Regions from separate parts of the Vibrio tritonius genome, predicted to be linked through region 2. Evidence: predicted binding sites of a transcription regulator. Region 2 holds the regulator's gene; each other region holds the start of a gene.

Region 1 (5,305 bases), 1.0 Mb from region 2:
TTAGGGTTAGGCCATGGGCAATATCACTCATCCACATTAAAGCTGGCTCTATGTCTTTATCATTAGGCAGATCAAGTCGGTAAACAGTACGCTCCTTTGAGGTAAAAGCGTTTATGTCGTTACCAAATTCCATACCGTTTCTTTCAAATAACGATATGATTTCGTTGGGTTTAAAATGCTTGCTACCATTAAATGCCATATGCTCAATAAAATGTGCATATCCCCATTGATCGTCTTTTTCGTTAATCGAACCGACATTCATCAACAAACGAATTGACACTTCCTCTCTGTTTTTGCGGTAAAGGTGGTATCGCATCCCGTTGGAAAGAGTACCATGCACCCAATTGGGATCATCGCTTAGCGGCGTGGCGAAGCTACTAGGGGCAGAAAAGAATAGAGTGCAGAGCACCCAAAAGCACAACTGAAAACGTCTCATATATTATCCTTAATTAATTTTAAGTGGATAATATATAAAAGAAATATAAAATTGAACGAACCAATTATTCTATAGATACCTATCTATATACCTAATAGTGAACTAATTTGGGGATAAACGAATAGTTTGCTATTATCTGCGCCCTGTTACTCTTCTTGTCTCGACGATTATGCTTCATTCATTACTTGCAATGTTGCCGCCTATGCTATTGGGTGCGCAGCTCGTTCTAACGCTCATCATGGTAAAAGGTGAAATCTGTCCTGGACAGCGTGGCCGTGTACATAAAGTACTACCTGTGGTGGGTATTTTGTGGTTGGCAACTGCTTTCAACCATCTCATATTTATTGTGCTTGGGGCGGGTATTCTGTTCTTTTGTTCACAGGTACAAACCAAGAAAACTCGCGATGAAGGCCCATTGTGGGCAATGCACGTGACTAACGTGCTCGCGGTTATTGCGCTGCTGTGGCAATCTTTTTTGTACGCGCATTTTTGGGCTGGTGCGGCACATTTTATTAGCTTATTTGTCTCAGGTAGTGTTTTGGCTCATCTCTTGATGACTTTAGCTCGCTCTCGTCTACAGGCATTTAATCGCATCCTGCCGGTGATTGGTATTGTTGGCACCATGCTGATGGTGCTCTGTTTTATTCCTTACGGATACCAATTAACGGAGAGTGCTCTTGGAACACTGACTCATGGCGTTCTAACCTTTTTGTCTCTATTGGTGTTGGCGATCATCACTTGGTGTTGGCACATTTTTACCAACAAGAGTGTGGCAAAAATTCAGTTAGTCGTTACTCAAATTCTGATATTGATCGCCATGACCGGATTTGAAGGTCTCTACTTACTTTAACGACAACCACTTTTCATTTTTCGCAGTATCACATTTTTTAGGTGTGATACTGCGTATCTTCAGATTGCTGGCTACTCTTTAAGTGATTTCTTACTTTCGACGATGGATAAGATCGCTATAAGGAGACTGACCATGGATCTCAGCAATGTGCAGCGTTTTGATACCCATATCTTACTTGGCATCATAAATGAAAAACTGCGGCTAGAGTGCCACAGTTTGGATGATTTGGTGATGACCTATGAAATCGATCAGAGCCACTTAGAGCAAAAGCTAGAAGCTGCGGGGTTCCAATACGACCCGCTAACCAATCAATTTCGGTAATCTTATGCCATTTTGATACCTTCCAGATGGCTTTTACACTGCATGCGAGCTGTGGAGAAGAAGGCTTGTAGATAGCGCTTATCTTTTTCACTGTGGCGAGTGGCAGCAAACAGGCGTCGCCACAGTCCTTTCCCTAATGGTTTACTGGTGATTAGCCCTTGACGAGAAAATTCGCTGATCGCCCAGTTAGGTAACGTTGCAACGCCTAACCCTGCCGAGACCATTTGAACGAGCATTAGAGTGTTATCGGCCTGCTTCCAACGAGCGGGTTCAACACCAGCTGGATTTAAAAAGTGTTTTACCACATCTAAACGTTGTTTTTGCACTGGATAGCTCAACATGGTTTGATCGGCGAGATCTTGCGGCTCGATAAACGCTTTGTCGGCTAATGGATGGTTTGTTGCTGTGACCAGACGCATCTCAAAGTCAAATAGTGGTTCATAGTGAACCTCTGAACGAGGCAAAATATCAGAGGTAATCACAAGATCAAGCTCACCAGCGAGTAAAGCGGGTAGGGGTTCAAAACCAAAACCGGACGAAAAATCGAGCGCCACTGTCGGCCATGCCACTTGATACTCGCGCAGTGCTGGCATCAACCATTGGAAACATGAATGGCACTCTATCGCCATATGTAAGCGGCCATTTACATCTTCTTTTAAACTCGCTAACTCATTCTCAGCCCTGGCAAGGCGAGGCAAAATTTCATCGGCTAACGCCAAAAGAATCTCCCCTTCGGAAGTGAACTTTACTGGACGAGTCTTACGCAGGAATAACTGTCCGCCAATACGAGATTCCAAATCTTTAATCTGATGAGAAAGGGCAGACTGAGTGAGATGCTGTGCGGTGGCAGTCGAAGTTAACGAACCTGTATCACGTAGTGAAACCAAGGTGCGTAAGTGTTTGAGCTCAATCATTAAAAATCCTTAATTAACGGTATGACCCAAGGCGATTAAAACGCCATTAGCTATTTATTGTTCTGCGCGATAACTTATCATTTTAAACATGGCTGTGTAAACGGCTAGACATCTAAATGTCCATTAACTGTGTAAATTAGTCATCCCCATTTAAACTACATGAAATTTTCTAATAAACAAGTTGAATATTCGACGCTTGTGTAAACGACGTGTTAGTTAGATATTTTAGCCATCTAGACATCTTATTGTTTAAGTGTTCGATGTCTGCTCAACATAATTTAATAGGAAGAACATGATGACTACGACGACACATATTTTGGGATATCCGCGTATCGGCGAACAACGTGAGCTTAAGTTTGCTTTAGAGAAATATTGGCGAGGCGAGATCGATCAAGCTCAATTGCAAGGACTGGGTAGCGACCTTCGCACACAAAACTGGGCCTTACAGAAAGAGGCTGGGTTAGAGTTTGTGACAGCAGGCGATTTTGCTTGGTATGACCATGTACTAACCACATCATTGCTATTAGGTCATGTTCCCGAACGTCACCGTTGGACAGGCAAAGGAGAAGTGGGCCAAAGTGAGTTGGGCTTAGACACGCTTTTTAACGTTGCGCGGGGTCAATCGCAAAATCAGTGTGATTGTCACGGTCATGCTGCATCGGATATGACTAAGTGGTTTAACACCAACTACCACTATATCGTTCCAGAGTTTAGTGCTGGTGATCAGTTCCAAGTCAGTTGGCCGCAGCTTTTTGACGAAATCGACCAGGCTCTAAAGCTGGGGCATCAAGTCAAACCTGTGCTGCTTGGGCCATTAAGCTACCTCTATTTGGGGAAAGAAATCGAAGAAGGGTTTGATCGCCTTTCACTATTGCCTCGTGTATTGGTCGCTTACCAAGAAGTGCTCGCAAAACTAGCAGCACAAGGTGTTACTTGGGTGCAAATCGATGAACCAATTCTGGCACTCGAGCTTGAGAGCCCGTGGTTAGAGTCGTTTACAACAGCGTATCAATCAATACAAGGTGAAGTGAAACTGTTACTCACCACCTATTTTGATTCAGTATCACATGTTATCAATAAGATTGTTACGCTGCCTATCGATGGCTTACATGTTGATCTGACTGCGGCATCAGACCAACTAGATGAAGTGCTCAATGTGCTACCAGATCACTGGGTGTTGTCGGCTGGAGTCATTAATGGTCGCAATGTGTGGCGAGCCAACTTAAGTGAATGGATTGATCGATTAAAACCTGTAAAGCAGCAACTGGGAGAGCGTTTATGGATAGCGAGTTCATGTTCCTTGCTGCATAGCCCGGTAAACCTTGAAGCTGAGACAAAGCTAACGCCAGAAGTAAAGAGTTGGTTTGCTTTTGCTAAACAGAAAGTGGCAGAAGTGGTGCTGTTAGGAAAGGCCCTAGATGGAGATCACGCGGCTATTTTAGCTTGCGATACTTACAGCCAACCTATTATTGCTCGTGAGTCGGCACAACACGTTAATAAACCCCATGTTCAAGCTCGTGTGCAGAAAATAACACCAGAGCTGAGCCAGCGTTCAACACCGTATCAGGAGCGCTCGCATCATCAAAGTGAAGTACTAAATCTGCCATTATTGCCAACTACGACCATTGGGTCGTTCCCGCAAACTGCGGAAATTCGCGCTTTACGTAGTGCATTCCGTCATGGGAAATTAGCTAAAACGGATTATGTGGAAGCGATTCAAAGGCAAATTCTCGACGCAGTACAGCGCCAAGAAGCATTAGGCTTAGATGTATTAGTGCATGGCGAACCAGAGCGTAACGATATGGTGGAGTACTTTGCTGAAAACCTGTCGGGTTTTCAAACTACGCAGTTTGGTTGGGTACAAAGTTACGGCTCACGTTGTGTGAAACCAGCGATTGTGGTGGCGGATATTGAACGTAAACAGCCAATTACCGTTGAGTGGTCAACTTATGCTCAATCTTTGACGAAAAAACAGATGAAAGGCATGCTTACTGGGCCGGTAACGATTTTATGTTGGACATTCCCTCGCGAAGATATCACGCGAAAAACAATTACTCAGCAATTGGCATTAGCTTTGCGTGATGAAGTCAGTGATTTACAAGATGCGGGTATCAATATCATCCAAATTGATGAACCAGCTATTCGAGAAGGTTTACCACTCAAACTGCAAGATCATCAAGACTATCTTAATTGGGCAGTTGAGGCGTTTCGTATTGCTGCGAGTAGCGCAAAACCAGAAACACAGATACACACTCACATGTGTTATAGCGAATTCAATGAGATCATTGAATCGGTGGCTGCGATGGACGCTGACGTCATTACTATCGAAACTTCTCGCTCGAACATGGAGTTACTCAAAGCATTTGAGGAGTTTAACTATCCAAATGAAATTGGCCCAGGTGTTTACGATATTCACTCGCCTAATATTCCAGCGCAGCACTGGATCGAGAATCTAATTCGAACAGCAGCGACAAAAATCCCAGTAGAGCGTTTATGGGTTAACCCTGATTGTGGGTTAAAAACTCGAAACTGGGCAGAAGTGGAAGCATCACTAACCAATATGGTTTTAGCTGCAAAGGCGTTACGTCAAGAATTTACCGCCGAGTAAGCATGATAAAAATAACCAGATAATGATTATGTTTGGTACAAAAGGCCATTGTTTAGGATGGCCTTTCTATGAATAGTGAATCGTTAGTTTCACTTCTCTTGTGTTTCGGTACAGCTCTCTTTTGTTATAGCCTGATCGACTAACAAGGTGCCACGGTTATCGCGGATTTTGATGCG
Region 2 (5,305 bases):
CGAACGCCCCGCCCGTCCAGCAACCTGAGTAAATAACTGAGCAAAACGCTCTGCGGCACGAAAATCGCTGCTGTATAGAGAACTGTCCACATCCAATAGCGCCACCATTGTCACATCTGGGAAATGGTGTCCTTTGGCCAGCATTTGCGTACCAATTAAGATTTGATATTCGCCTTTTTTGATCGCTTGTAGAGCACTTTCCAGACTGCCTTTACGCCTTGTGCTGTCACGATCGATACGAATCGCTTTAAATTCGGGAAAGAGTTGGGCTAGCTGTTTTTCAAGTTGCTCAGTTCCTACCCCCACTGTCACAAGTTGCGTAGAGCCACAGCTTTGACAATGGTGCACAACGGGTCGTTGTGAGCCACAGTGGTGACATCGCATTTCACTGCTGTTTTGATGGTAGGTGTAATACGCATCGCAGCGCCTACACTCAGCAATCCAACCACAATCATGGCACATAAGTGCTGGCGAAAAACCACGTCGGTTAAGAAACAGCAGCACCTGATTGCCTTCTTGTAGATGGCGACGCATCTCAGCAATCAACGGAGCCGACAAACCACTTTCCAAATACTGACCTTTCACATCCAAAACATGATTAGTGGTAGGAACAGAAGCACCGGCTCTTTGAGTTAACTGCAAATGATGATATTTGCCGGTTAACGCATTATGTAAGGATTCAAGTGCCGGAGTTGCAGACCCCAACACAATCGGAACATTCTCTTTCGCCGCACGCATCACGGCCACATCTCGAGCATGATAGCGCAAACTGTCTTGCTGCTTATACGAAGCATCATGCTCTTCATCGACGATAATAATGCCTAAATCCGAAAACGGTGTGAGCAGAGCAGATCGCGTACCAATCACAATGCCTGCAACTTTATCTCGAGCACTCAGCCAAGCATTAAGACGCTCGGTGTCATTGAGCCCAGAGTGCATCACTTCAATTGGCACAGTAAAACGACGACGAAAACGGTTGATGGTTTGGGGCGTTAAGCCAATTTCTGGAACAAGTACTAAAGCTTGCTGACCACGTTCCAATACAGGCTTAATCATATTCAAGTAGACTTCGGTTTTACCAGACCCGGTAACACCTTGAAGAAGGTAACACGCGTACTCTTGTTCACTATTGACTGAAGCAATCGCAATCGCCTGCTCTTGATTCAAACGCGGCTTATCCACTTGTGCTTCAATCTCTTTAGGCCAAGCAAGCACTTGAGGCTGGGTTTCTCGCACTTCCACCCAACCTTTTTGCTCAACACCTTTCAATACTGCCGACGTAAACTCTTCATCTAACAGTTGTTGATGAGAAACAGCGCCATTTTCCAAACGGTACATCAAGCGGTTTCTTTGCACAGAACGCTTGTCCAAGCCAGCCATTAGTTGATTACGTCCAGCCTCTGTTATTACCCATTCTCGAATACTAGAAAAATCGGCACTCTTGCCCTTGCGCAATACGCTTGGCATAGCGTTAGCCAAGGTATCGCCCAAAGGGTGTTGATAATACTGACTACACCATTGAAGTAGAGAATAAAGCTTATCGGGCCAAACAGGCTGATTATCTAAAACTGCGTGAATTTCTTTGAGCTGTCCAAGTGGAAAATCAGATTCGCTGACCAATGCGGTCACAATACCGACGAGTTTTTTCGGCCCGAATGGCACAGAGACGCGCCCTCCAATGATAGGAAACAGGTGCGCTGGTACTAGATAATCAAATTGTTTGTCTAGCGGAACAGGTAAAGCAACACGAGCAATGGAAGGGAGCATAACTTTTCGTCAAAAACCAAAATCAATGCACAGTCTACTGGATGAAAGGGACAAATTCGACTCTATATCTGAGACTTAATTAGAGATTACCGATATTAAGCCAATAATAGTCAACGAATTCCTTCTAGCATGGTGAAATTTGCGGCAAAATCTATTGATCCTGTCCAGAGTATTCTTTATCATATCGCGCCTTACGAGATGGTGATGGTTTAAGCCTCATTATCTGGTAATTTATTACTATTAACGATACGTGTGGTGTTCGACATATAGATTCGAATAGCGACACGGCCCAATTTTGAGGTTATCCCATGAAAGCTGGTATCCACCCAGAATACAAAGAAGTGACTGCTAACTGCTCTTGCGGCAACACTTTCGTTTTCAAATCTACTCTAGATAAAGACGCTCTTCACCTAGACGTATGTGACAAATGTCACCCATTCTACACTGGTAAACAACGTGTTGTTGATACCGGTGGTCGTGTTGATCGCTTCAACAAACGTTTCGGTGCTCTATCAAGCAAAAAATAATTTTTGCTTTTTAGTTGTACGAGAAAAGGACGCGAATGCGTCCTTTTTTACGTATGCATAAAAATGCACTCATTGTCATTTTTTATTATCTCTAATAAGCAGAAATTATAAGAAGGTATTTTCTCTTCTCTACGCAATCCTTTGCTTTATTTTATCTGGTCTTATCAGCTAAGTTTTAACAAAAAATCACCACTTTTCCCCAAGTAACTAACTATGCAGCAGCAAAATCCTGCTTTAGAATGGTCGGCTTTTCTACAATCAATAACTGAGAACAGCCCATGTCCGATGACAATAAAAAAGAACTGACTAAAGAAGAACAGTTCCGCCAAAAGGCTCTTGATTACCACGCAATCCCTACTGCTGGGAAAATTGCCATCTCTCTAACCAAGCCTGCGGATTCAGCTGAAGATTTATCTTTGGCCTACAGCCCAGGTGTTGCTGAGCCGGTACGTGAAATCGCGCAAAATCCAGAAAACGCTTACAAATACACAGGTAAAGGCAACACGGTTGCCGTGATCTCTAACGGCACAGCGATTCTCGGTCTTGGTAACCTAGGTCCTCTAGCATCAAAACCAGTAATGGAAGGCAAAGCGCTTCTGTTCAAACGTTTTGCTGGCATTGATTCAATCGACATCGAAGTAAAACACCGCACTATCGATGAGTTCGTTGACACTGTTGCCAACATCGCCGACACATTTGGCGGTATCAACCTAGAAGACATCAAAGCACCTGAATGTTTTGAAATCGAACGTCGCCTAATCGAACTATGTAACATCCCAGTATTTCACGATGACCAACACGGCACAGCAATCGTAACAGCAGCAGGCATGTTGAATGCGATTGAACTTCAAGGTAAAAAAATTGAAGAATGTACTATCGTATGTCTAGGTGCTGGCGCAGCAGCATGTGCTTGTATGGAACTATTGATCCAGTGTGGTGCTATGCGTGAAAAAATCTACATGCTAGACCGTAAAGGTGTTATCCATACTCGTCGTGACGATCTAAACGAATACAAACTACGTTTTGCCAACAACACTGACAAACGCACGTTGACTGACGTTATCGAAGATGCTGACCTATTCCTAGGTGTATCTGGTCCAGATCTAATGACTGAAGAACAACTTAAACTAATGGCAGACAAGCCTGTTGTCTTTGCATGTTCAAACCCAGATCCTGAAATCAAACCAGAAGTTGCTCATCACGCTCGCCAAGACCTTATCATGGGTACAGGCCGCAGTGACTACCCTAACCAGGTAAACAATGTTCTTTGTTTCCCATTCATCTTCCGTGGCGCACTAGACGTACGTGCTAGCGAAATCAACACCGAGATGAAATTGGCGGCAGTAGAAGCTATTCGTTCAATCGCTAAAGAAGAAGTTCCTGCAGAAGTATTGAAAGCAGCAGGTGTTGAATCTCTATGCTTTGGTCCTGAATACATCATTCCAAAACCAATGGATCCACGCCTACTACCACGCGTAGCAAAAGCAGTCGCTCAAGCCGCTGTGGATTCTGGTGTGGCACGTATTGCATTGCCTGACGGTTACATGGAAAACTAATCGATTATTGTTCATGGCTCCATAGTGATTCGTGAACAATAAGTAGCAAAAAGCCCCTACCTTATGGCTGGGGCTTTTTTTAAACTTTTCGCATTAAAAAAGGCGCTATCACTAAACACAATGGTGTGAATGTGCAACCACCACTGCAGTGACTCTCTTAGTCGTCGTAAGCCTCAAACTCAATTCCCATCGCGGTCATCAGTTCTTTCGCTTCAACAGGAATATCATCTGGACGGTCTTTACGTAGGTCTTCATCAGTTGGAAGCGGTTGACCTGTGTACGCGTGTAAAAATGCCTCACATAGCAACTCACTGTTAGTTGCATGTCGTAAGTTATTAATTTGGCGACGAGTACGTTCATCAGTCAGTACTTTTAGTACTTTAAGAGGAATAGAAACTGTAATCTTTTTTACTAACTCACTCTTCTTACCATGCTCTGCATAAGGGCTGATATATTCGCCGTTCCAGTCTGCCATTGCGCACCTTCGTTAAAATTATTTCGGTTATGAATATCAAAGACCCCAATTTTAGCGGGATTTACTGCCATAAGCAAAGACATATAGACGTCTAGAAGTGTTGACGTCTTCTTTTTTGATAAGTAAAGTGTGATGTTATGCATCACTCATCAGTCCCTGCTGTTATTTTTGAGGGGCTACAATGGATGCTCAAACTCAGAGCCACACAGGAAAGGAAACACTTATGACCACGCGCAAACCAGCGACCATTGCCGTTCGTACCGGTATTGAATCAGACACTCAATATCATGCTGTTGTTCCACCCATTTATCTATCAACCAACTATGGATTTCCTGCTTTTGGTGAAGTGCCAAAATACGACTACACCCGCTCTGGTAACCCAAACCGTAACCTGTTAGAAGAAGCGCTATCTGAATTAGAGTGCGGTGTGGGCGCAACCATTACAAACTGTGGCACCTCAGCTCTGAACCTTTGGGTATCTGCATTAGTTGGTCCAGAAGATACGATTATTGCCCCACACGATTGTTATGGTGGTACTTATCGCCTATTCAATACTCGTGCACAAAAAGGCGATTTCAAAGTGCTATTTGTGGACCAGTCCAATGAAACAGAATTTGCCAAAGCGTTAGAACAAAAACCAAAATTAATTTTGTTAGAAACCCCATCTAATCCGCTAGTTCGGGTAGTAGACATCGCCGAGGTGTGTCAACAAGCTCACGCCGTTGGTGCTTTGGTCGCCGTGGATAATACTTTCCTCACACCTGTCTACCAAAAACCTCTGACCTTGGGTGCTGACTTTGTTATTCACTCCACGACCAAATACATCAATGGACATTCAGATGTCATCGGTGGCGTGGTGATCAGTAAAGATGCCGAACACGCAGAAAAAATCGCCTGGTGGGGGAACTGTATAGGCGCAACGGGAACCCCATTTGATAGTTATATGACTTTGCGCGGTTTACGCACGCTTCCAGCTCGTA
Region 3 (5,305 bases), 600 kb from region 2:
CCAATCCGCTTTACCACTCTCCTTCGGCGCAATGTAATCAGATAAACAGTAATTAGGTCCTTTAGGTTTAAGTGTTTGTTGGCGTAAATGATGGAGAATATGGCAGACATCACCACGCTCTTTATCGTTATAAACTTCGATATCATCACCTACACTGGCTGCTGGAAATAATCCACAAATCCCTGAGGCTTTCAGCAATCCTTCACTTTCAATACGATCAAGCCATTCATTAGCATCATGAAATAAACGTTTAGCTTCTTCACCAACCTCCTCATGATCTAGAATCGCAGGATATTTCCCCATCAAGGACCACGTCATAAAAAATGGGGTCCAGTCAATGTACTGACGCAAGGTGGCAACATCCATATTGTCAAATACATGGATTCCAGTTTTAAGCGGAACTGGCGGCGTGTAGTTTTTCCAATCGATATCAACTTTATTCGCACGGGCTTCTGCCAATGTAACAGGGCGTGTTTTAGGCGTTTTGCGAGCATGCTGATCACGTGTACGTTCATAATCCGTATTGAGTTTTTCTATAAAACTAGGACGTTGTTCATCTGATAACAACGCGGTACAAACACCAACCGCGCGAGAGGCATTATTCACATAGACCACCGGTTGATGGTAGTTCTGTTCAATTTTCACTGCGGTGTGTGCTTTCGATGTTGTCGCACCGCCGATCATTAGAGGAATATCAAAACCGAGGCGTTCCATCTCTTTCGCAACATGTACCATTTCGTCTAATGATGGTGTAATCAAACCAGACAAACCAATAATGTCTACATTTTGTTCTTTAGCAACTTTTAATATCTGCTCACAAGGAACCATCACACCTAAGTCAATGATCTCAAAGTTATTACATTGCAATACGACTCCCACAATATTCTTACCAATATCGTGAACATCACCTTTTACAGTAGCCATCAAAATTTTACCGTTTGATGAGCCTGATTGCTTGAGGGCATTGATAAATGGTTCTAGGTGAGCGACGGCTTGCTTCATAACTCGTGCAGATTTCACTACTTGAGGAAGAAACATTTTCCCTTCCCCAAATAAGTCACCCACCACATTCATACCGTCCATTAGTGGGCCTTCAATAACCTCTATTGGTTTAGCCGCATTGACCCGAGCTTCTTCTGTATCTTCAACAATAAACTCTGTAATGCCTTTCACCAACGCGTGTTCTAGACGCTTTTCAACAGGCCATGTACGCCACTCTAAAGCGGACGTGTCTTCTTCTTTACCTACCGCATTTTCACGATACTGCTCGGCAATTTCCAATAAACGTTCTGTTGCATCATCACGCCGATTCAAAATCACATCTTCTACAGCATCGCGTAATTTAACCGGAACGTTATCGTAAATTTCAAGCTGTCCTGCGTTTACAATTCCCATATCCATGCCGTTCTTAAAACAGTGATACAAGAACACCGCATGAATCGCTTCACGTACATAGTTATTACCACGGAAAGAGAATGAGACGTTAGACACCCCACCAGAAATCATGGCATAAGGTAAATCCCGTTTTATATCAGCAACTGCGTTAATAAAATCAAGAGCGTAGTTATTGTGCTCATCAATCCCTGTCGCGACAGCGAAAATATTGGGGTCAAAGATAATATCTTCAGGAGGGAAACCCACTTCATCGACCAAAATGCGGTAAGCTCTGGTACAAATTTGCAGTTTACGTTCGCGAGTATCCGCTTGTCCTACTTCATCAAATGCCATGACAATGACGGCAGCACCGTAGCGACGTACCAGTTTGGCGTGTTCAACAAACTTCTCTTTCCCTTCTTTCAAAGAGATAGAGTTAACAACCCCCTTACCTTGAATGCATTTTAAACCCGCTTCAATGACCTCCCATTTCGATGAGTCGACCATAATAGGCACTTTCGAAATTTCAGGCTCCGATGCACAAAGGTTGAGAAAGCGTACCATGCATGCCTGAGCATCAAGCATGCCTTCATCCATATTGATATCGATGATTTGAGCACCGTTTTCAACTTGTTGACGTGCCACCTCTAAAGCTTCATCGTATAGCTCTTCTTTTATCAGACGTTTAAAGCGAGCAGAACCAGTCACGTTAGTTCGTTCACCAACGTTAATAAATAAGGTTTCTTTAGCAATATTAAGTGGTTCAAGACCTGATAAACGGCATTCACGATTGATCTCTGGAATAACACGAGGAGCGACTCCTTCCACCACTTTTGCCATAGCTCGGATATGCTCAGGTGTAGTACCACAGCAGCCACCAACAAGATTTAGAAAGCCGGAATTAGCCCATTCAGATATATGTTCAGCCATATCTTCTGGCGATAAATCGTATTCACCAAACGCATTTGGCAGACCGGCGTTTGGATGAGCCGAAACAAAGCAGTCAGAAATACGCGCCATTTCAGAAACATATTGGCGCAGCTCGTCCGGCCCAAGCGCACAGTTTAAACCGAATGAGATGGGGTCAACATGACGCATGGAATTGTAAAATGCTTCCGTCGTTTGCCCCGACAGAGTCCGACCTGACGCATCTGTGATAGTCCCAGAGATCATAATAGGTAATGTGATATCGAGTTCTTCAAATACAGTCTCAACAGCAAAAGCACACGCTTTGGCGTTCAATGTATCAAAGATGGTTTCAATCAAAATGATGTCACATCCACCTTGAATAAGTGCTCGAGTTGACTCGGAATAAGCTTGCACAAGTTCATCGAAATGAACATTGCGATATCCAGGGTCATTAACATCTGGTGATATTGAACAAGTGCGGTTAGTTGGACCTAAAACGCCAGCAACATAACGAGGCTTGTCTGGTGTTTTTTCCGTCCATTCATCAGCCACTTCCCTTGCCAATTTAGCTGCAGCGTAGTTAATCTCTTCACTGATCGACTGCATATCATAATCCGCCATCGCAATCGTAGTGGCGTTAAAAGTGTTTGTTTCAAGAATATCCGCCCCAGCCTCTAGGTAAGCAGAATGGATATCTTTAATTAACTGAGGCTGAGTTAAAACGAGTAAGTCATTATTACCCTTGAGGTCACAATGCCATTGAGCAAAACGGTCTCCACGATAATCTTGCTCTTGTAGCTTATACCCTTGAATCATGGTTCCCATACCGCCATCAATAAGCAGTATGCTTTGTTTTAACCGTTCTTCTATCTGTTGTCTGTTATAACTACTCACTATTCAGCCTCATTCCTTATGATTACCAATTATCCTACCACAGACCATCTAGAAATCTAGACGTCCAAACAAAGAAACATTATAAAACCAAAGGTTTTTAATTGATTAAATGAGCAACAAAAAATGTTTGCTATTTACTCATCATCGTCAGACAATTTCCGCTCATAATTTGTTACATCAAAGAGAAGAAAATGTCAGTCTATTACACACTCTGTTTTCTTTCTGCTGCTGCGATGCTAATTGCCTTCTTTAATAGCAAGATAGGTAAAATGCAAACAACTATTGCGATTACCGCAGGCTCAATGTTGCTTTCGCTGCTCATCTTAGTTGCAGGTCAAAATGATTGGTTTCAATTAACTAAAATCGCTCGCACAACCATGACTAGTATTAACTTTGAAGACTTTTTGCTCAAAGGTATATTGGGATTTCTGCTATTCGCTGGCGGTTTAGGCATCAAACTTCCTAACCTAAAAGATCAAAAGTGGGAAATTACCGTTCTCGCCCTAGGCTCTACACTTTTCTCAACCTTTTTTATCGGCTATGGGCTTTATGGTGTATGCCACTTTATCGGTATAGACCTCCAGTTAATACATTGTCTACTTTTTGGAGCTCTTATTTCGCCAACCGACCCGATTGCAGTACTAGCCATAGTCAAAAAACTCAATGCTCCCAAACGTATATCTACACAAATTGAAGGCGAGTCTTTATTTAACGATGGTTTTGGCCTAGTTATTTTCGTTACTATTTTTACTATAGCCTTTGGACACCAAGCACCGACTATTGGCAGTGTAGCTGAGTTATTCGCACATGAAGCCTTAGGCGGCATCCTTTACGGTTTAGTGCTCGGTCTCATTTTCCATTATTTGATTTGCGCCACTGATGACCACTCAATGGAGTTGTTGCTGACAATAGGCGTTCCAACTGCTGGCTTTGTCTTTGCCGATATTATCCATGTATCTGGCCCGCTAGCGATGGTCGTATCTGGAATTATGATCGGTAACTGGACGCGTTTTATTGGTTTTTCTAAAGAGAGTGAAGAACACTTAGATCACTTCTGGGAATTAGTAGATGAATTCTTAAATGGTGTATTATTTCTGTTGATTGGTATGTCTATGCTCCTATTCAAATTTCATGAAGAAGACTGGATCGTCATGTCAATAGCAGTTCCTTTAGTATTACTAGGTCGCTATGTCAGTGTTGCCATCCCCTACATTGGCTTTAAACGTTACCGGACCTATAACCCGTGGTCTATCCGTATTTTGACTTGGGGAGGATTGCGTGGTGGTTTAGCCTTAGCAATGGCGCTTTCTATCCCGTCGGGCATCATGGTTATCCCCGATAAATTAATAGATGTCAAAGAGCTGATTCTAGTGATGACGTATGCCGTTGTTGTTTTCTCTATTCTAATTCAAGGATCAACCATTACTCCAATGATCGAGAAAGCAAAAATTGCCGAGAAGAAAATGGAAGAACAACAAGAGTGATCTGGCAATTAGTGTTGTTGGAATCAAAGATCATCAACAACACATCCCGCATAAGAAAGCCTCCTAATTAGGAGGCTTTCTTTTAGATAAACAACGGACTGAACTACAACAGATCATTCAGTGCAATACCAATACCAATACGTTGCGTGTGAACATTATAATCAACCAAACTTTCACCGTAGCCATTAAAATATTGAACATAAGCTCTCAAATTACGATGAATTGGATAACTCCATGTCAGTTGTAAAGCCCCTTTGTTATCCTGCTTGAGATTATTACGGACTAAAAACGTATAACGCTGCTGACCAACCCCATATAAACCAACTAGTTCAAAGTGTCCCATATAATGAGTGATGTCTGGATTATCATCCCCCGTAGCATCAGTAGGGCTGTCCTTCCGGCTTTCCGGTATTCTCCACCACGCTGTAGCACTCAAGGCAAAATCACCTTTATCAAACACCATAGAACCGTATAAACGATTCCAACTTCTCGATAGTGTACCAGAACGACCATTTGACTGATGGTTTGCACCTAAGGCCCAATATGAATTGGTGAAACCACCAATTTTCCAGTCATTATCGAAAAGCATAAAAACTTCAGGTTCATGAACTGTTTCACGAAAAGGAGCAGAATCATCTTGATTA

What was found. The regulator MetJ, encoded in region 2, represses methionine synthesis genes. The targets are predictions, from matches to a motif close to TTAGACNTNTANANGTCTAA.
Region 1: metE (5-methyltetrahydropteroyltriglutamate--homocysteine S-methyltransferase) is a predicted target of MetJ. The motif match lies at 2,747-2,766, and genes of this name have one in related genera.
Region 3: metH (methionine synthase) is a predicted target of MetJ. The motif match lies at 3,226-3,245, and genes of this name have one in related genera.

The regions. Positions count from the first base shown of each region.
Region 1 is NZ_AP014635.1:2,186,993-2,192,297, reverse strand. It holds gene JCM16456_RS09735 (M16 family metallopeptidase) at 1-436, opposite strand, end outside; gene JCM16456_RS09730 (hypothetical protein) at 606-1,286, shown strand; gene JCM16456_RS09725 (DUF4250 domain-containing protein) at 1,419-1,607, shown strand; gene JCM16456_RS09720 (LysR substrate-binding domain-containing protein) at 1,610-2,521, opposite strand; gene metE (5-methyltetrahydropteroyltriglutamate--homocysteine S-methyltransferase) at 2,817-5,129, shown strand; gene JCM16456_RS09710 (GspS/AspS pilotin family protein) at 5,219-5,305, opposite strand, start outside.
Region 2 is NZ_AP014635.1:3,202,458-3,207,762, forward strand. It holds gene priA (primosomal protein N') at 1-1,767, opposite strand, end outside; gene rpmE (50S ribosomal protein L31) at 2,076-2,294, shown strand; gene JCM16456_RS14275 (malic enzyme-like NAD(P)-binding protein) at 2,573-3,850, shown strand; gene metJ (met regulon transcriptional regulator MetJ) at 4,008-4,325, opposite strand; gene JCM16456_RS14285 (O-succinylhomoserine (thiol)-lyase) at 4,549-5,305, shown strand, end outside.
Region 3 is NZ_AP014635.1:367,321-372,625, reverse strand. It holds gene metH (methionine synthase) at 1-3,177, opposite strand, end outside; gene JCM16456_RS01685 (cation:proton antiporter) at 3,369-4,661, shown strand; gene JCM16456_RS01680 (phospholipase A) at 4,765-5,305, opposite strand, start outside.